4 regions of the Evansella sp. AB-rgal1 genome follow, and region 1 is predicted to be linked to each of the others. Evidence: riboswitches for the same ligand, from Rfam matches in the RefSeq annotation. Region 1 holds a riboswitch; each other region holds the start of a gene.

The links. Region 1 has a riboswitch for cyclic di-GMP ahead of ACERII_RS12790 (chemotaxis protein CheX). Riboswitches for the same ligand answer to the same signal wherever they lie in the genome.
Region 2: another riboswitch for cyclic di-GMP. It lies ahead of ACERII_RS03215 (DUF192 domain-containing protein); the one in region 1 lies ahead of ACERII_RS12790 (chemotaxis protein CheX).
Region 3: another riboswitch for cyclic di-GMP. It lies ahead of ACERII_RS14670 (anti-repressor SinI family protein); the one in region 1 lies ahead of ACERII_RS12790 (chemotaxis protein CheX).
Region 4: another riboswitch for cyclic di-GMP. It lies ahead of ACERII_RS01400 (prepilin-type N-terminal cleavage/methylation domain-containing protein); the one in region 1 lies ahead of ACERII_RS12790 (chemotaxis protein CheX).

Annotation. Positions count from the first base shown of each region.
Region 1 covers NZ_JBGUAU010000013.1:108,500-113,891, reverse strand. Annotated here, with positions in the region: gene msrA (peptide-methionine (S)-S-oxide reductase MsrA) at 224-754, shown strand; partial or broken gene ACERII_RS12795 (hypothetical protein) at 719-838, opposite strand; cyclic di-GMP riboswitch class I at 1,178-1,261, shown strand; gene ACERII_RS12790 (chemotaxis protein CheX) at 1,354-1,830, shown strand; gene ACERII_RS12785 (response regulator) at 1,832-2,185, shown strand; gene ACERII_RS12780 (methyl-accepting chemotaxis protein) at 2,499-4,247, shown strand; gene ACERII_RS12775 (hypothetical protein) at 4,391-4,834, opposite strand; gene ACERII_RS12770 (transposase) at 4,831-5,175, opposite strand.
Region 2 covers NZ_JBGUAU010000003.1:83,765-89,156, reverse strand. Annotated here, with positions in the region: gene ACERII_RS03235 (pilus assembly protein TadG-related protein) at 1-525, opposite strand, end outside; gene ACERII_RS03230 (TadE/TadG family type IV pilus assembly protein) at 537-920, opposite strand; gene ACERII_RS03225 (A24 family peptidase) at 917-1,429, opposite strand; gene ACERII_RS03220 (Flp family type IVb pilin) at 1,770-1,952, opposite strand; gene ACERII_RS03215 (DUF192 domain-containing protein) at 1,972-2,334, opposite strand; cyclic di-GMP riboswitch class I at 2,452-2,536, opposite strand; gene ACERII_RS03210 (CapA family protein) at 3,225-4,376, opposite strand; gene ACERII_RS03205 (glycerophosphodiester phosphodiesterase) at 4,549-5,392, opposite strand, start outside.
Region 3 covers NZ_JBGUAU010000016.1:52,348-57,739, forward strand. Annotated here, with positions in the region: gene ACERII_RS14655 (winged helix-turn-helix domain-containing protein) at 1-1,400, shown strand, start outside; gene ACERII_RS14660 (DUF4870 domain-containing protein) at 1,488-1,895, opposite strand; gene ACERII_RS14665 (response regulator transcription factor) at 2,145-2,837, shown strand; cyclic di-GMP riboswitch class I at 3,062-3,151, shown strand; gene ACERII_RS14670 (anti-repressor SinI family protein) at 3,184-3,315, shown strand; gene ACERII_RS14675 (methyl-accepting chemotaxis protein) at 3,380-4,915, opposite strand; gene ACERII_RS14680 (hypothetical protein) at 5,095-5,392, shown strand, end outside.
Region 4 covers NZ_JBGUAU010000001.1:249,521-254,912, forward strand. Annotated here, with positions in the region: gene ACERII_RS01375 (hypothetical protein) at 1-495, opposite strand, end outside; gene pilO (type 4a pilus biogenesis protein PilO) at 709-1,380, opposite strand; gene ACERII_RS01385 (PilN domain-containing protein) at 1,377-1,964, opposite strand; gene pilM (type IV pilus biogenesis protein PilM) at 1,968-2,948, opposite strand; gene ACERII_RS01395 (prepilin peptidase) at 2,963-3,718, opposite strand; gene ACERII_RS01400 (prepilin-type N-terminal cleavage/methylation domain-containing protein) at 3,755-4,216, opposite strand; cyclic di-GMP riboswitch class II at 4,254-4,336, opposite strand; gene ACERII_RS01405 (type II secretion system F family protein) at 4,344-5,392, opposite strand, start outside.

The DNA.
Region 1 (5,392 bases):
GTCTAGCTTTTTCCAGGTTAAAGAGATCGAAAATGTTAGATATTGACGGATGTAGAATATGTCGAAGAAAAGTATATGATTGAATCTACCTTGCATACTTACATACTAGTTTTAACAGCAAAAGAACTATGTGTGCACTGACTTCCCTAGCTATAATCCTCCCACTTGTAATACCACTGAGATAATATTAAACTAACTACAAAGAAATAGAGGTGAACATAAAATGAGTAACGAAACAAAGATAGAACTAGCAACCTTTGCCGGGGGATGCTTTTGGTGTATGGTGAAGCCATTCGACCAGTTCCCCGGAATTCATAACGTCATCTCTGGATATACAGGTGGACATATAGAAAATCCAACGTATGAACAAGTGAAAACAGGCACGAGTGGTCATCGTGAGGTTGTCCAAATCACGTTCGATACAAGCTTATTTCCATATGAAGATTTGTTAGACATCTTTTGGAGAAATATTGATCCAACAGATGAAGGTGGACAATTCATCGACCGAGGCGAGCAGTATAAGACAGCTATTTATTATCACACAGAAGAGCAGAAGCAGCTAGCCGAGAAATCGAAGCAAGAAGTGGAAAAAAGCGGTAAATTTTTGAAACCAATAGTCACTGATATTTTCCCAGCTAGTACCTTCTACCCTGCGGAAGAGTATCACCAGGATTTTTACAAAAAAAATCCCCTTCATTATAAGAAAGAAGTGGAAGAGTCAGGGCGAAAAGAGTTTATCGAAAGCAAAAACTAGGAAGCAGTGGGGACGGTTCTCACTGCTTCCTTCCTCATTCACAAGGACAACTGTTTTCTTACGATTTATTGTAAGTAAGTTAGCATTCCACGTCGTAAGAGGTTGTTCCTCCCGATTATTGTCTACCTCTGGCGTAGCTCGTCTAGTAACTTTTTCCTACATTGAATAATCATGTAGAAACACCTCGATTTTGGAATTCTGGTTCATCATTGAGTCTATCATAAACATCTCTTAGTCTAATGTACAAATCATCCGTTTAGAACTATATACCCATTCTGACACCTTCCAATATATAACCCTACATAGAAAACGACAATACGCTCTATTACACCGAGACTTTTTATCTACTTTTTATCTCATATTGTAAAAAAAAGATGGACTTATGTCCCATGTTATTATACGATAAATATAATAATTAATCGAAAATGATAAAGGCAAACTTATCGAAAGGTAAGGACGCAAAGCTACGAGCCTAAGGTTAAAAACTATGGTGGTCGAGTTGCCAAAAAACTGGTTCACTCCTTAAGTATGCCTGTTTTAGGCATACTATTTCTTTTGGCTTCTACTTGAAAAACACATTAAAAAAAGGACGTGATCTTATGTCAGAAACAATAATTGCAGAGAAACAGAATGTCATAATCAAGGAAAGTATTAACGGAATGATCAGTAGCATAAAAAGTGTCATTCCAGCCAACCTTTCATTTAATCCTCCCGTTTTAATTCAAAAAGATTATCATCAATCCGATTTAGGTGTAATTATTGGTATCACTGGGGATTTTAGTGGACAAATTTTAATCGAGGGTGAAGAAACAGCATTTAATTCTATCGCACAAGTGATGTATGGAATGGAACTTGAAGGAGAAATGCTTGAGTCCTTTGTAGGAGAATTAGGGAATCAAATTTCTGGACACATGGTAACAACTTTATCTCAAAATAGTTTTAGCTTAAACATCTCTCCACCTACCGTTATCGTTGGAAAATCTAAATATACAGCGTTCAAAAATGCGATAAAGCTCTCGGTTGAGGTAGATAACAACAGATTTAACATTTTATTTATGACAGCAAAGGAGATGTAATATGAAAATTCTAGTTACAGATGATGCAAAATTCATGAGAATGCAACTAAAAGACATCTTAACGAAGATTGGACACGAAGTTGTTGGAGAAGCAGAAAACGGCGAAGATGCCATCCATAAATACAACGAATTAAAACCAGATATAGTCACAATGGACATCACAATGCCAGAGCGTGATGGAATTAGTGCACTAAAAGAAATAAAAAAATCACACCCAGATGCAAACATCATCATGTGTTCCGCTATGGGCCAGCAAGGCATGGTATTAGAAGCAATCCAAAACGGAGCAAAAGACTTCATCGTTAAACCATTCAATGCAACTCGAATAAAGGAAGCAATAGACAAATTTTTATAACGAAACCAAGGAAGCAGTGGGGACGGTTCTTGCTGCTTCTTTTTATGTGCCAACAGGAAGCAGCGGGGGCGGTTGATATGCTGCTTCCGTTTTAGATTATAGAGAGCTTTTTATACAAAATGCTGGCGTTTCAATAACGTTGATACATGAATATGGAAAAACCTCCTCTATTGTATTTCCCCTTATATACAACAAATAGTCCTATTGCCCTACATGTTTTACTCATGTAAAGTCATTATTGTGACTTATACCGTATACCATTTTTTTAAAAATATGTATTTTTATTCCATATATTTATGAGAGGAGCAAGATAATGTTAAAGCGATTTCGTTTTAAGAGAATTAATGTTACAAAGTCTAGACCTAATAAGGGGAAACACAAGAGGATAAAAACCAAATTATTACTAACATACTTGGTTTTCGTTCTTATGATATTTCTATTAGGAGGTTATTCTTACATAGGTTTTGGGGCAGTTAACAAAGGAAGTAATGACATTTATAATGAAGGAGTTATCCCTGTAACAAACCTCGTTTACGTAGCACAATATTCAGGTGATGTTAAAACAATCATGCTAACGGCATCTCTAAATGAGGATAGCTCGATCGCAGAACAAGCGATTCATCGTCTTAACCTCATAAATGATTTAGTTATTCGAATAGAAGATAGTAATATGACGGAGGAAATGGGAACAGCCTTCGAGAACTTCAAGGAATCCTGGGGAATCTTTAATACGAGAGTCAGAAATAATATCCAAATAATGCAAAGCGGAGATTTTGAAAGTGCTGAAGAAGGAATTCTTCTCAGCGACCAAGAGTATAGCACCGCCATTTATAACTTAAATAGTTTTATTAGAATTACAGAAAGCCATGCAGAGCAGCTTGTAGATGTGAGTAATCAAACTTACAGCACTATTACGAATATATTGGTCATTAGTTTTATCATAGCATTGGTTATTGCATTAGCAATCGCTACAGTGATGGGAAATACCATAGAAAAACTAGTTAGAACAGTCTTACAACGTATATCAGATATAGCGAAAGGCGACTTGACTGGCGAAAAAGTTACTGTAAAATCCAAAGATGAGTTTCTTCTATTGACGGATGGAATTAATGAAATGCAAGAGAATTTAAAAGCACTTATATCGAGTACAACGTTAACGAGTGAGAACGTGTCCGCATCCGCAGAAGAACTAAGTGCAAGTGCAGAACAAAGCACATCTGCAACAGAACAGGTAAATACCTTAGCACAAAACTCTGCTGAAGGAGCAATAAACCAATTAGATAGCATTAATGTAGTTACAAACTCTATTCAACAATTATCAGCAGGACTACAACAAATTTCCAATAATAGTAATGATATGCTTTCTGTTACGGAAAAAGCAAATGATTCTACGATAAATGGGTCAGAAAAAGTATATAGCATTGTCCAACAAATGAACGTGATCGCAGAGATTGTCCAAGATTTATCTCTTGTAATAAACAAATTAAACAATAAGTCGGAGGAAATAGGCAGTATAGTAAATATTATCACTGGTATCTCTGAACAGACAAACCTGTTAGCTTTAAATGCATCCATTGAAGCTGCAAGAGCAGGTGAACACGGTAGAGGTTTTGCGGTTGTTGCTGATGAAGTTAGAAAATTGGCAGAAGAATCTAGAAACTCTGCGACTCAAATTACTGGGATGTTAAGTGAAATCCAACAAGAGTCGAAAAGTGCTGTAGAGTTTATGAATAACGGAACTGCTAAAGTGAAAACAGGAATTACACTTTCAGATGAAGTAAAAACTGCTTTTAATGAAATAAAGGAGTTAATTCATGCGGTTACATCAAAGGTACAGGAAGTCGCTGCCTCGGTTCAAGAGATGGATGCTGTTAGTGATCAAATAGTAACGAGCTCCAAAAGTGTAAAAGAGATAGCTGAAATAAGTGCTGCTTCAAGTAAAGAAAGCTCAGCTTCCACGGAAGAACAGTTAGCTACCATGGAAGAGATTTCTGCTTCTGCGCAAGATTTATCTGCTTTAGCAGACGATCTACAAACACAGATTCAGAAGTTTAAAATATAGAGAGTGGAAGCAGTGGGGACGGTTCTCTCTGCTTCTTTTTCTTTGATGCAGTGGGAAGCAGTGGGGACGGTTCTCTCTGCTTCCTTTTCTTCATTTCACACAGGAAAAGAATCAGGGAAACACAAGGTCTCCTCCCCCCCCACCTACGCCTTAAACAACAAATTAGGCGAAACACCCAATATTCTAGCAGCCTGGCGCATAGAGACCCCACCTAATTTTTTCACCTTCCGAAGCACTTCTTTCCTTTCATCCCGCGGCAAACTCTTTATCTGTGCAATCGTCAGATCCCCTATCACACCCTTAATTTCTTCTCTTGCTGCTTCATCTCGAACCTTTGCCGATTCCCTAACCATATCCTCCAGACACTTATCCTCATTTTTCCGCTCATTAAACTCTTTAAATCTCCTTAGTGCGGCTACCCTATTATCCGAGAAATACTTCAACACAAATTCACTCTCTAAAAGCCCCTCTGGAAAGTAGTCTTGCTCATAATAACCAAGACAGCTGCTCCACTCATAATCAAACGGGCGCGATACCATCCCCGCCTTCACAGGATTTTGGTGGATATACCGAATGACCCTCATCAAATACCGCCCCGCCCCGACTCCACACACTCACTTCGAAACCTATCCTGAAACAAATGCCCCGACGTATCATATTTCAGATTATAATAGGCAACAAAACTCACCCCAATCCGCTTCATCGTAACCGAAATATCCTCCTCCCCCTCCTTCACCAACAAATGCACATGATTACTCATAAGACACCAACCAAAAACCTGCATCCCAACAAGTAACCTATACTTATCAACCGTTCTCAAAAACTTACTGCAATCAGCATCATCATGAAAAATCTCCTGCCGATTGGCCCCTCGAAATATCACATGATACACCCCAGTACTACTCTTGATTCTAGCTTGACGCGGCATCGCCACACCTCCATTTAAATGATATTTTTTTGGAAAAACAGAGTTTGATAGTTTTGAATGTTGTGGAATACTAACGAAGTTTTGTGGATTTTTCAGTAGGAATTAGCGTTGTGAAAATAGGGAAAGGTGTGCTTAAATAAAAGTAGAATTTTTTCAAATGATGGAAAGATCTCTCAGGATGCGAAAATGGAAATAAGAGGGAATACCTTGAAGTAAG
Region 2 (5,392 bases), on a different contig from region 1:
ATAATTACCTATCGTTCCATTAGAGGAACCAACATGTAAAGGATACGGTTCTCCAGGATTTTCTGGATCGTAAAATTCTAACTCTATATCTTCATGTATCCCTAAAGGAGCAGCACCATAAGCATGTCCAATTGCTCCTATACTTGCCGTTGCACTTGCTGATATCGTTACGGATTCTTTTCCAAGTAACTTAGAAAACGCAAGGGAGACTGGCTTGCTAAGATAAACTTTTACACTGGTTGGCTGAATATCAGGTTCCCCTATAAGACTACTTTCTTCTTCATGAAGACCAAGAATTTCATTTACTGTCTGTCTTGCATTTACTTCTCCATTCTTAGCTAATCCTTGTGCTCCTGATAAAGCAGCTGCATTTGCTACCTTTTGTAAGTGACTTTTCGTGGCATATAAATTTCCACCATCAATAACTAATCCCGCTAACATTAATAATCCCGTAAAAGCAAAAGAAACAAATACAAGAATATTGCCATTTTCACTTTTTATGAGTTTCATTATATGTTTTTTCATCGTTTATCCTCTCATTCAATTCGAATGGTTGAATCACTCTTTAATACGATTGCTCTCGATAAAAGATTACTTACAAAAGGCATCAATGTTTCAATTGGATATTCTAATCTCACAGTAAGGTATTCCCCTGTTCTTCTCGATTCTATGGAAGGACTTATAAAAACTTCTAGCTTAGTCGCATCGCCAGCACTGAAGTTTTCCCTAGCAAAAAGTTCTAGCTCACTATCTGTTCGACCAAAGGATCCAATTCTAACTGTTTCTTGTGTTGTGAAATGTAACCCCGTATATGTGTAAAGCATTCTACCTATATCAAAAATACCAATAAGAACAATCAGTAAAATGGGAATTACTAAAGCAAATTCCACTAACGATTGTCCTTTTTCTTCCCGTATCATAAGAAAACAACTCCTTTTAGAAAGAAGGCTAGAAATGCACCACCTGCTATTGCAACCCCATAAGGAAATGCAATTCGATTATGAAAGTCGATATTCGGATTTATCCCGTGTCTTAAGCCTAAAATTGTATAGAAGAGTGCTTTTATCCTACGGAATAGTCCTTTTCTAAAAAGAAGCATCCACAACCCTATCACAGCACCAATTAATGCCATATATACAGCTGTCGTTAATACAAATGTAATTCCGTGTATCGCACCAATAAGTGCTAATAACTTAACATCCCCTGCACCCATTCCTCCTAGTAAATACGGAATAAGAAGAATACCTAGACCAACTACAAACCCTAGTAAACTACTGGATATTCCTGACCAACCATAGAAGATTGCGTTAAGAAGGAGAGCAATAATAAGTGCTGGAAAAATTACTTTGTTGTAAATTTTCCTGTTTTTTAAATCAGTAATAACACATACAGTGAGGACAGCAATTAGTAAAAAATTCAGTAATAACATCTTGCTATCTTCCTTTCTAAATCGAAGTAATTTTTGTAGAAAAAATGAGGCTGGAACAAAAGTGTTTTCAGCAAAGAGAAATCCGAACGAAATGATGCTTGGTATACTATCCTCTGCAGAAAGATACTGCGCTTTCCGCGGGCGGCTGGTGAGCTGGTGAGCCGCCGAGCGCTTAAGCACGCTTGGGGTCTCTCCCTTGCCTTTTGATCCCGCCGGAGTCTTCGTATCTTTCCTCCGCTAGGTTACCTATCGTTCGTCTTTTCAATGTTACACTTTCGTTATGTCCCAGTCTCATTCCATTTACATATTTATAAAATTCTAAATAGTGAACAATTAAGGTTTATTCCCCTACTTCAGCCTCAAATTCTCCTATAATACTTTCAAATAATCCTTTTATTGTTTCTCCGAATCCCGACAATAAAGCTACAACCCCAACAGCTATAACTCCTAATACTAAAGCATACTCCGCCATACCTTGTCCTTCTTCTTCTACTACTAACGCTTTAAGTTTGTTTACTAACATAATTTACACGCTCCTCTTTTTATTTTATAAATTTCATTTTTTGTCCGACTTTTGTCTCGGACCTTTTGACTGTACCGGCTGATAACTCCACAACTGAGTGTGCACCTTTGTACCGCTTACCTACTTTTCCTGGTGCTAATGCTTCATCGATAGCTACAACCTGATTATCCTTATTAATGTATAGAATATCGATTGCATAATTCATAAAGTAGGTGTGAACCGATGGGCAGGGTTTAATGTGTAATCCATCACCTATGGGAAGCTTTTTTGTAAACATTAAGCCTTTTAATCTCTTAAAAAAGCTATACGCTTGGTTAACGTTTGCGGCTATTACCCTGTCGTTACCCAGGTTTACTAATTTCAATGCTTCACCTCCAAGCAATAAAAAATACCCCCGCCTCTACCGAAAGCGGGGGTACTTCCTCGTAATTCTTCAGAATAAATAAGCTGAGTAAATAAACTCTGCTTTCATTATATAGAAGAAATTACTCCCTGTTCTTTCGGTAACTGGCTAGCTTTGTGTTTCCACCGAAGCCCCTATAGCTTTGCGTCACTGGTTTTCACCAGCTTTGCCTTTATCGAGAATCAGCGTTTTGTCCGACTGAACTCTTAATTAAATGATAGATGAGAACAAAGAAATACAAAATCCAACATTATACTCATTTTTTTTACACGTTTTTTCGACAAAATTGACAATCTTTAAGAAAGTAACAAATATAACTATGCCCTCTCGTTACATTAGTTGGTACTTTTTTCACATAACTATAGATTTTTTCAATTTATTACATAATTACTAGTTATAACAGCCTATTTTTTGCTTTTGAACAAAAAGAGAAAAAACAAACATAAATGCCCATATTTTTTAAAAAATTACGCCCTTTCAAGTCAAAAATGATACATTATTGTATTTGTATTAGCTACTTTAGTAACGCACACTTGGCTTATTATAGGTATATAGTCACACCCCTATTCATCATGATCTAGGTCTTACAAGACAACACAATACTCCTGTTGACCAAGTCTATCCTCGCTGGAGTTACTACCTCGATTAGAACATCTGATACTCTCACACCTAAAGGAGTGGGGTTCTAATCTACTTAGTTTACGATGGATGCCCCTATATCAATACCAACTCGTTTATCGGCACACTCTGTTTGCTTCGTTTCACAGGAATTAGATTTCTTCGGAGCAACACCTTCCAAAATGAGTTGTACGTAGTATACATAGTTGTCTTTACTCCATTTTTATGTCCCAGCCTCCATGTATTATGTTTTACTCTCCCATATAAATCATCGTATGCTCCAACACATCCTCAAACGTTGTACCTGTGATAGGAGACCCATCTGTAGCTTCCATAGGCTTCACTCGATAAATATCATCAAGAATCACTACAGTAGGCTCGATTTGTGGAGTAGTGATAGTAACGGTGGATTCATTACCCACGGTTTCTTTTGTTACCTCCACTGTAGCAACGCCACCTATATCAGTGAACTCAAAATATTGCCCTGAAAAGAAATTACCCAACGAATAAAAGACCGTAGTTTCATGTCCTGTTTCCTCATTTTTTATCACATCAATTGGTTGTAGCACATGAGGATGATGACCAAAGACAATATCAACTTCTAGTTCAGCTAAAAACTGTGCCAAATCTCTCTGATTTTGATTAGGTTCACGAATATACTCGGTTCCCCAATGCATATGGACGATGAGTACATCGACTTTTTCACGTAATCGTTCCACATCTTTTGTAATTTGATCTTTATTAATTAAAGGAACGACATACTCATGTCCTGATGGAATAGGAATTCCATTCGTTCCGTATGTATATGCTAATACTCCTAAGGAAATATCCTCTATAGAAACAATTCGATCCGTATTTCGGTCTTCTTGATCTCGGTATACCCCAACATAATCCATACCTACTACATCATACAAATCTAATGCGTTATTAACTGCTTTTAATCCACGATCAATAGTGTGATTGTTTGCACCAATCATCATATCTACCCCTACGTTCTGTAAATCAGTTACAATCTCTTGAGGACTATTGAAAAGTGGATAACCAGACAATCCTAACTCCACACCACCAGGCATGGATTCCATATTAGCCATTAAAAAGTCTGGTGAATGCAATAAATCAGCTACTTCTTCAAAGCTTGGTGAAAAATCATATTTTCCTTCCCCCACTTTTGCCCTATCGTAAACACGATCATGAATAAGTACATCTCCAATAGCACCGATAGTGATGGTGGACTCCCATCTTCGTTCTACATCAATATCATCACGCTCTTGATTAGACCTTTCTGACATATTTCCTATAAGTGATGGTTCTTTTGTAAAGGTTTGTTCATTTCCTTCGTTTACTACATTTTGACATCCAACAAGAAAAACAAATAACAATATCAATATACGTGCGAAATTCATGAAATCACTCCAATATGCTGTGTCTTCATAACGCCTAATATAGCCCTTTATGATTTAGACGATCATTTTTCCGTTTCGATACTTGTCCAATGCGATAGAAAATAAAAGAAATTTCGTACTTCATGTAAAATTATATCAATGTATGTTATCAAGGTAAAAGTAATTTTTCCTATTATTGGAGAACCTTCTTTCCATGTTCAGGATAATTTGTCATAAACCCTGACACTCCCCAATCTATTACCCTTTTCATTTCTTTTTTCTTATCCACTGTATATGGATGAATGAAAAGATTATATTTCCTTACTTCCTCCACGTACTGTTTCGTTATTCTATCTATATTTGGACCAATCCCAATGGCATATTTTTTGATCTCCTTTAGTTCTTTATCAGTACCTTTCCCAATGATAGGGTGCTTTAAGAGTTGGAAAAGGGGGATAGACTTATTTTGGCTGTGAATGATTTGTAAGCTTTCTTTGTCAAACGATTGGATAATAATACAATTGGAACGACCATTTTCTTCAAGTAACTTATACTGTTGTAAAAGATCCAGTACCCTTTTTTCTATACCCCTCGTCTTTAATTCAATAATGTAATTAGTAGCACGACCAAACTTACGAAAAACTTCTTCTAATGTAGGAACCTTCTCATCAATGTAACTTTCATTACTATGATCAGGGTATGTCTCATTAAACCAAGATCCAGCATCTAGCTCTTTTATTTCGGAAATCTTCATCTCTCCGACTTTCCCAGAACCATTTGTGGTTCGATCTACTGTATCATCATGGATGGCAACGAGTACATTGTCCTTCGTTTCATGAACATCAAGCTCTATGTAATCACTTCTCATTTCAATTGCTAATTCAAAAGCGGCTATTGTATTTTCTGGTGCATAAGCAGAGGCTCCTCGATGTGCACCTATATAGAACTCCTCTCCAGTTGGAAGAGTGGCTTGTGCCATTAACTGATTATCTTTTGCCAAAGTAAGCTGAGAAGACGCAAGAGTAAAAATAAGTAAA
Region 3 (5,392 bases), on a different contig from region 1:
AAAGCCACTGTCTAACTGAGGTTGAAATATACCGGAGTTGGCTGAAAGCACTTCCTAATCACCTTATAAAAAAATCACCGGTTCTTTATAAAAATTCAATTCTTTTATTAATGGAAGAAAAACAATTTCAAGATGCGAAAGGCGCACTAGAGGAACGTAGGAGTCTAAAAGAATATGATAGTAAGGATGAGAATCTAGAAATGGAGTTATTGTTTTTGGATGCAAACCTCTCCATCTTTCTTAGAGAAAGTAATGCATTCTCTAAAGTAAAACAAGCAACTGATTATTTCAATAAAAATAGATTGAGAATGAAGCCATCATTTATTTATGACATATATTCACCACCATTAATTCAAAGTGAATTCGGAGTGAAAGGTGATTTACTTTATTTAAAAAATTTACTTCAAACTATGTATGAGGAAAATATTAATTCAGAATTTATACTCGCCTCTCCCTTCTGGAATTTATCTATCATCATTAGTGAATTTTATTATGAGCGCAATGAAAAGGAAAAAGCATTGACTTATATAAAAAATGTTAGTGAGCTACTAGTTCATAAAGAGTACACTGGACTTCACCTGTCATTACAAATGATCAATTGTAAAATAAAAATTGCTGAAGGCGATCTAATTTCTGCTATGGAAATTATGAATATACTAGAAACAAATATCAATTCAGAAGGTGATAAATGCCGAAGATTGATAGCAGCTCAAAAAGTCCGAATCGCGATTGTGGCAAATAATATAGAGAATGTCTCAAATTGGCTTAACCAGTGTGAATTAGATGTAAATGGTGAGATAAGTGATCAGAATTTATTTGATTATATCGTCTTAGTAAGAGCATATATGTTTATTGATAAAATAGATGAAGCTAAATTTTTACTTGAAAGATTAATTCCACTGGTTGAACAGAAGGGAAGTATTGGAATTCTAATTGAGGTATATAACTTAAAGTCCCTTTGCTGTTATAAAATGGAAGATTATGAGCGGGCAAAAGTGCTATGTAAGCGAAGTTTAGTTTTAGGAGAGAAGTATGGATATTATCGGATATATATAGACGAAGGTAAGGGGATGTTAGAGCTATTACAGTTTTTGGTTAATACTTATCTTCCAACAATAAAAGAGAGAGGGTTAGAATATGCAACGCAGTTAGTTAAAGGATTTCCTGGTACAAATAATAATAGGTTAGATATTACCTGTGATAAATATAAATTAACTAAAAGGGAGCGAGAGGTGCTAAGTCATCTTTGTAACGGATGTTCTAATCAGGACATCGCAACAAATCTTTTTATTAGTGTAATAACAGTTAAGGTTCATCTCAAAAATATTTATCGCAAATTAGATGTGAAAAATAGGTCTCATGCGATTGTCAAGGCGAATGAACAAAACGTGATAGAATAGAAACTAGATACAAAGGATGCAACAATATACATGTGAGCACTGATTAAGTAAGACTTTCTACTTTTTACAGTGCTCACGAATGTATCTTTATTCCATTTTCTCATTTTCAAATAATTTACTAACTTGTTCTTCTGCAAATTCTCCTACTATTGGTAGTTTATACAGTACACCGTTATATGCTTTATACATGAGAAAAACCCATAATACGAGCCAAAGTGGCATAATTAGTAGTGTTGTAAGTATCCCTATAATTGGAATAATTCCTAAAACCATACTTATGATGAAAAGTCCTCCGAAAGTAATAGTAGATTGAAGTGCATGAAATCTTATAAACTTGTTCTCTTTCTCTATAAAAACTAAGATTAATCCCGAAAGAAACGTTAATACATATGCAACAAGACCCCCAATATTCTCATCTAAGCCAGTAGATGATTTCTTTTTTTCATTAGTTGATACTTTTTCCGTTGAAGTGGTTTTATTCGTTTCTGTATCCATGAAAAACCTCCTGAAGTATTTTTTATATTGTCATCGTAGCAAACAGGAAGACCGAAGCATATTATCCGAAAGTATAAATTTTTTGTAAAAATGGAAAAAACAATTTGAATAATTCACAAAATGAGCCCATAATAGAGATATTAAAATGGTAATTAATACAATTCCCACTAGGGGTTTGGTTAGGACAATAGATGTTTGGAGTAGCGTTTTTTCTATAGACAATTAGATTGTAAGTAAGGAGGAAAAGTTGTGGTCAAAGTATTAATTGTGGAGGATGACCCAGATATTCGTGAACTAACATCCCTTTACTTACGTAAAAAAGGCTTTGATGTGTTTACTGCCGCGAATGGGTACTCAGCTTTGACAATTGTAAATGATAACTTACCCGAAATAATTTTATTAGATATTTTGTTGCCCGGAATGGAAGGGTATGAATTATGCAAGAAAATAAGAAATATTACAAATGTTCCAATCCTTTTCTTAAGTTGCAAAAGAGAAGCTTGTGATAAAATAAAAGGTTTTGAAGTTGGTGCGGATGATTATATCACAAAGCCTTTTGATCTTGCGGAGTTAGAAGCGAGAATAAAGGTTCATTTACGAAGGTCACCAAATGTTTCAAATCCAAAAGGAAAGATATTTACATGCGAACATTTAGAAATAAACTTGGACAGCTGTGATGTTATTGTTGATGGTAAAGTAATTTCATTGTATAAAAAGGAATTACAGCTACTGATACTTCTAGTGGAAAATCCCAATCAAGTTTTTAGTGCCGAGCAGTTGTACAATCAAATCTGGGGAATAGATAGCTTAGGAGATTTAAAAACTGTGATGGTACATATAAGTAATTTGCGCCGAAAAATAGAGAAAGATCCTACCAAGCCAAAGTTTATTCGCACTGTTAGAGGGTTTGGGTATAAGTTTACTACACCGATAAAAAAATGATAATATATATATTAATGTCGACAAGTGCAATGAATTGTTAGTAAATTCTAAATTTTTTACCCAGTTTTAACCTTTGGTGCGTATAGTATATGTAGATGTGTCTTGTATAATGTCGGTACTTGTTGGACGCTTATTGAAGGGTGGTGGAGAGAGTTACGTAATTTTTTGTGGTTTGGTTTGTTGTTTCGACGTTGGTGTTTATCTTGAGTACATGAAGGGCTCCTTCTAGATAAGGGCAAATCTATTGAAAAGTAGAGGCGCAAAGCTTAGGGTCTAAGGGCTAATGCATTGCCTATGATAGCCGAGTTACCTAGCAAGGTACAATGCTGAAGGGAGACTATGGGGAATGGAAAAAGTAAAAGAAAAGCCATTAGTTCTAGACAAGGAATGGGTTTTGCTATTAGAAGAAGCTAGGAAACTTGGGGTTACTCCTAGAGACGTTCGGATGTTTTTATTGAGATCGAAAAATGGGCAATAATACATCTACATAAAATTACAATATAAGCTGTCATGTAAGGGGCCTTACATGACAGTTTTGTGGTTCAATCCTTTTTGGATATATCCTGAACTAGCTGATCTAATCTTTCCATCATATTTTTAAGGGAGGTAGTAGTTTCATTGAAGTTTTCTAACATAGCCAATTGTTGTTCTGAAGAAGCAGATATATTCTCGGTACTTTTTTGATAGTCTTGAGATACAGTAGTCATTGAATTGATAGAATGCTTTACTGCATCTACTTTACCAACAATTGATTGTGATTTTTCATAGGTGTTGTTTACGTCTTCATACACTTTTTTTGAATCTTGTACAATCTTTTCAAATAATTGTCTTGTCATTGAAACTTGATCCAATCCTAATTCTACTTGTTTATTTGTCTCTTGCATAACTCCATCTGCTTCTTTCGTATCCACTAATAAATCCTTGATTATATGAGATACTTGGTTTGCGTATTTACTTGATTGATCGGCAAGTTTCCTTACTTCATCTGCAACAATTGCGAATCCTCTTCCAGATTCTCCTGCACGTGCTGCTTCAATTGCTGCATTTAATGCTAGCAAATTTGTCTGCTCTGCAATATCAGACATATACACTAAAGTTTGCTCAATTTCAGAAGATCGTTCTTGAAGGTGTTTGATTACATCATTCATTTGTTCTACGGCTTTTGAAATACTTACCATTTGATCTTCTGTATTATTCATACTGGTTTGTCCTGTCTGAGCAACGGCAAGGGTATGCATCGACGACTCTTTTGTTTCGTTTGATTGTTTAGATATACTAATCATATCCTGCGATACTTCTTCCATTGCTTGATGACTTGACTTTGCATGATGTAATTGATCGTATGCTCCTTGTGCAATGGTTTGAATAGCCTCAGAAATTTCTCCAGTTGCTGCCGCTGATTCCTTTGAACCTTGTTCTAAATGATTTGCACTAATGAGAACTTCTTTGGAAGTAGTGGATAAGTGATCAATAATATCTTTTAATACACTTCGTTGGCTTGTTTCTCGTATTTCTACTTCAGATCTATAGCTTGTTTGTGCTGCTATTTGAACGATGATCACAGCGCTCGTAATAAGCAAGAATACAGCATGAATCATTAGGAGTACAAATGAATACTCACTCGTTCCAGCGATTAATTCTGGTGCTAAAAAATATCCCCCCACATGTTGAACGGCAAAAATAATCGTGCTCGCTACGATTAAACGTATACTCTGAAAAAAGGCTAATGCAGCTAGTACCATAAAAATAGAAAAATGATATTCTACTAAGCCGTCACCTACAGCAATAATGGATATACTTCCGAATGTTAGTCCTAGCATTAACACCGGTGGTAAATAAGGATGCTCTTTGTTTTTCGTATATATGAGTAAAGCTAATAATAAAAGTAGGATAGGAATACTAAAGAAAATGTAAAATAAAATTGGCGTTATGGAGCTTTCTGTGAAATGAGCGTGATGAGAAGTTTGGATTACTTCATCTAGGAAGTGAAATTGATGGTGTAGAAAATAAATGATAATAGATAAAAGTGCAACGAAACCAGTGAAACACAGCATAAGTAGATTTTTTCTTTGCTCCATGTGGACCTCCTGAGGCAATGCCATGATAGATAGTATTGTTAGTATATCTCACATGAGAGTATTTGAGAATGGTACCATTCTACAGTGTTTTGCTATGTGGAAAAAAGTTAGTGTGGAATGGTGCATTGAAATTTTGTCCAATCCTTGTTTAAATAGGGGGAGTGAGGTGAAGATCTGTTATGGAAGAAAAGAGTAGAAATAAGAGTAAATTTCAATCGTTTACACTACTAGGAATGGGAATTCTATTATTAGTTGTATTTAGTGCGATAAATTTATTCGGTCTATATCCTAATAACTATAGTTACGAAGAAACGAAGGAACAGTTTATTGTATATGAAGGAGTAGTTCCCACAATCTATACTGTCGAACAAAGTGAAGTAGATGAATTGTCTAAGGTTCTAGCGATACATGGGATAAATTCTCTAAATCAGGTGGTTCTTATGTCGACCGTTATCCTATTCCTTTTACTCTTTTATA
Region 4 (5,392 bases), on a different contig from region 1:
TACAGCTCCTTGGCTTGAAGGTACATTCGTATTTCCAGCGCCGCTCACTACGGTAGAATCTCCGGCTGTAAAAATATTTAGGAGCATTAAACCAAATGCACTCCCAACAAAGATAGCACCTAAGATTGATAGAAAAACGGAATTCCTAAAAAATTCAAAGGATAAGGAAAATTTAAATGGACCACGTTTTTTGCGTTTAACTGGAGGTAGTTTGGGACTTTTATCACGATTCCCATCATCCCAATAAGGAGCAGTGCGATCCTCTTTTTCCTCTCTTTTCTTTCCTAAATCCACTATTTTTTTTGTTTCACTTTCTTCCTCTTTTCGCTCAAATGTCACCCAGTCATTGTTTGATTGCTCAGCAGAAGCTGCCATCTCCTCTTGAACAGATGGTGTTTTGCTCTTTTGTCTATCTGAAGTTATACTTTTCGAATCTTCATTATATACTTGTTCTTTCCCATTGAGACGGATCGATATATTCTTTGGTTTATCCATTACGACCTGACTCCTTTCCACCTAGCCTCTTTTCTATTATTCTATTAATAAACTTCTGTTCATAGAACCATATTTATTATTTTTTCATTTTACTAGTTTCGATACTAGAGAATATGTATTTGTTCCCGTCTTTATACTACTTAACTTATTTTCACAATAAAAAATGGTTATATCAAGAGCATTTCGCACTGATATAACCAAAAATTATTACCTTTATTCGAACGGATTATGCTTTCCACTAGGCTGTTGAAAAGATGGACTATTTTGTAATTCTCCTAGTTCCTCTAGTAGATCAGGTAAGTAATAGGTACTTACATTTACCTGAAAGGAAAGGGTTGATCCCTCCTCATTTTCTGAAGGTTCTGTGAAGGATAGGGATGATACCTTAGTAATTCTTTCTAGCTTTTCTAATTCCTCAATAAACTGATAGAGACCTTCAAATGAATTCGCAGTCACTTGTAATGATCCATTCACTTGATGAATTGTTTGCTCTATTGAAGAAGATGATGTATCATCTCCCTCTTCTTCCTCTTCATTTAATAGAGTTATTTGAAATTGACTTTTTGAAAAACTATAGTTTTGGACTGTCACATTGGCTGCATTTTCTGCTCCTTCTAATTGTACTAACCAATTCTCAATAAAAGGAGAAGTTGGAACCTTCTTTAGCATTTCTATAGTTTCTTCCTGATTCATTTCAGGAGCTTCTACTTTTCCTTGCAACATTGTTTCGTATAATTCTTCTTCTGTTTTTAGCTGCTGTTTCGCCTTTGCCAAATCATTTTGTAAAGGTGCAAGATAAATAAAATAAACAGCTACTAAGGATAAGAGAACAAGTAACACGAATGCTATGATAAACTTTTGAATTCTATTTTTATCAATATTCATCCATTGTCTCCTTCCCCAACTAAATGAACTGTGGATACATTCTCTTCTAACTTTGTGAGTTCATCTCGATCAAACGTAATGGTATAAGAAGCAGAATACCTTGTTTCAGTTTCTGATTCGATAAGAGATACAGAATGAATCATAACATCTGTCACAACAGATAATGATTGCAAATGATGGAGGTAGCTTGCAACTTCTCTTTGATTTGAAAATACTGCATTGATTTGCACAGTGCCTCCATCTGTATATTGATAATTAGTAAAAAAACCTTGAGTTGGTAACTGATTTGCCAATAGATTTACTACTTGCGCAGATGATATGTACTGATCTTCTATATACGTTACAGAACGATCAAGATGCGGTGTCTCTACCTGCAATTCTGCCTGTTGTGATGCAATAAGCTGAAGTTGCTTTACTGTTTCGATATTATTCTCTATCTGCGCCTGCTCCCGCTGCAGTGATTGATAATAAAAAATTCCAGCTATTAAGATAACCATGGATATACCATAGGTGATGCCTACTGCTGTTACTACTATATAATTTTTCTTTGGTTTTTTTGGTAATAAGTTAATTTCCACAGACATGGGCTACACCTCTTTTAAACATAAGCTTAATGGTAATAAATACTGGTCAGGAATATCATTTCTCACTTTCTCCATCACCTTTAGGGTAGCTGGTGAATTTAAGGAGCTAACTTTCTCTTTAATAGTAGTGAAAAGCATAGGATGATCACCTAAGAGAATCATATTCGTAATTTCTTTTGTACCTTGATGCATAGAATATTTATAAAAATTCATTACTCGTTCTATTTCTAAGAGTTGATCATCAATGTCGCCATCTATCTTCAATTTATTTTTGAATTCATACTTTATCATACCTTCTTCCAAATGAATGGAAACATCATCCTTCCCTAAGTTATAAGCTAAATGTCTCATGAAAATAGGAACATCTTGATGAAAGATAGATATATTAATGGATGTCAAGCTCCATTCAATAAAAAGAAAATGCTGTTCATCTGCAGCTTCAATGCTTTGTTCAAAATAACGATAAAGAGAAAGACCTCCGATGTCTGCAACAATTGGTTTTAACTTTGCATTCTCAAGCTTCTTTGAATACTCCAATACTTGTTCCTCTGGGGTTGCAAAAAATAAAATATCTCTACTTTCCACAATTTCACTTTCTTTTTCTAGAATATGAAAGTCGAAGTATGCATCATCAAAGGGAAGATGAATGGACGCCCCTATTTCAAAGTTTAGATACCCACGTATATCTTCCTCTTCTAAATTTGCTGGAATCGAAAGTTTTCGAAAAAAAACGGAAGAATCAGGTATGAAAAACATAATTTCTTTGTTTTTTAGCTTCCAATCTTGAACACATTCTTCTAACAGTTGTTGAAATCTAGCTCCATCAACAATTTTTCCTTTTTCTATAACTCCCATTGGTACATGCTTTTCTCCAAAGTTGTCTACATTAGTAAAGGAAGGACCTTTTGTAGCGACATAGCGGATGACGTGGTCTTTGATTTGGATACCGATAGTTTGTTTACTAGAAAGAGTCAATGAAAACAAGGAAACTTCCTCCTTTAAAATAATAATTGAATATACCATTCAATGATGGAGTTATGAAAAAAGTAACTTATCAGACTACCGATTGCTATAAACGGTCCGAAGGGAATAGGACTACCTTTTTCTACTTTCTTCCCCATTCTCGCAGCGATCCCTACCACTGCACCTAAGAAACTAGCTATGAAAAGGGCAACGAACACTCCTGTTAAACCTAGTACGATTCCTAACACTCCAAATAGCTTAATATCTCCGCCTCCCATACCACCTTTACTCACAATCGCTATTAGTAGAAGAATTCCAAAACCAACTACAGCACCTACTATGCTGTCCCACCATGGTGTTAGCGGAGAAATGACTGTTAATAAAATAAAGAGTGGTAAAAAGAAAAGAAGGACCTTATCAGGAATGAGCATGGTTGATAAATCAGATACAGTGATAATAATTAATAATGATATAAGCGCAAGTGCGATTGGCAATTCCTTTGACCATCCCACCAGTAATGGCGAAATCGTAAAAAGACATGCAGTTAACGCTTCATAAAATGGATAAACAGGAGATATTTTCGTTGCACAATTACGACAGCGACCCTTTTGAAGGAAAAAAGAAAGGATTGGAATTAATTCCATCCATGTTAGGTTCTTATTACAAGCAGGACAATGGGAACCAGGGGAAACGATTGATTCCCCTGCTGGCACCCGTAAGCCTACAACATTATAGAAGGAGCCCAGAATGGCACCTAGGATGAAAAGATAGATGTGAAGTGTAAGTTCCATGTTTGGTGGGCTCCTTTATTTTCGACTTTAAAAAAACTATCTACTTACTACATCTCCTCTAACAAGTTCTCCTTGTTTAACACCCTCAATTTTTCGCTCTTTTCCAATTAGAGTAACTGTATAAACTGTAACATCATTTTCAACTTCAACTTCTACTTTACTTGCACTCCAATTGTATCCGTCACCAGCTGTTCCTTCAGTCACTGGTGCTGAATTTCCAGTTTCTTTTGTATCAGGATCTTCCATTGGTTCTAGGTAGCCTCCAGCAATTAATTCTTCTAACTTAATTTCTGTTTTGTTCGGATCACTTGTTAACATAATTCTTGCTGAGCTGATCATCTGTTGAGCATTCCCCACATGCGCATCCTTCTTCGCATTATCAATCAACCCACCAATACTAGGTATCGCTATCGCTGCAATAATACCCAAAATTACTACAACTACTAGTAACTCAATTAACGTTAAACCTTTTTGATTCTTAAGCATTCTTTTTAACATACTATCCCTCTCCTTTTAAAGAAGTTTTTTATAATGTATTAATAAGGCCGGTTGCACTACTCGCTCCCAATGATCCAAGTGCCCAAATGAAGATCATTATTCATCGCACCTCTCAATAATCAAAAAATTAAATTTCTGAGTAAATTTGAAACATAGGTACAATAATCGAAATAACAATTACTCCTACTACGGACGCAAGAATGACAATTAATAATGGTTCAATGAGTGCTTTTAAACGGTCTGTTGCATACTCTACTTCTTTTTCATAAAAGTCTGCAACTTTCCCAAGCATTTGGTCTAACGAACCAGTTTCTTCCCCAATGCTAATCATGTGAACCACAAGTGGCGGGAACACCCAGTTATCCTTCATAGGCTCTGTTAGTCGTTTCCCTTCCTCCAATGCATTTCGAGATTGTTTCAAAGTGTGAGCAATTACTTCATTGCCTATTACCTTTTCCACTATTTTTATAGATTGTAAGATGGGTACAGAGCTTGAAAACAAAGAACTTAGTGTCCTACTCATTCTAGCTAATGCAGCCTTTTGTAACAACTGACCAAATATAGGTAATTTCAATAAGAAGTAATCAAGATAATATTTGGAATCTGCATTCTTTTGAATCATCCATATTCCAATGCTTAATAGCAATACTCCAATTAATAGTAACCACCACAAACTGGAAACAATATTACTCACTGTTAATACAAACACTGTTATCGCAGGTAATTCTCCTCCTAAGTCAGATAACATAGCTGCAAACATAGGAACAACGGAGGTTAACAGAAAGATAACAACTAGTACTGCCACTATCGCTATAACAATAGGATAAGCTAAAGCAGATTTTACTTTTTGCTTCGTTTCGTGTTGTTTTTCAAACTGCAGAGCTAGTTGATCTAGTGACTCTTCAAGTGAACCACTAGCTTCTCCAGCACGAACCATATTGATAAAAATAGGAGGAAAAACCTTCTTCTGTTTGCTTGCGGCTTCAGAGAAAGCATTTCCAGATAATAAATCTTCCTCAATATTCTCTAACGCTCTCATGAGTGCTTTACTGCTCGTCTGTTTGGACAATATTGCTGTAGAGTCAACGATTGAGACACCAGATTTCAGTAGAGTAGCAAATTGCCGTAAAAACAACACAAAATCCTGCAGTTTTACAGGGTTTCCTATAATTATTT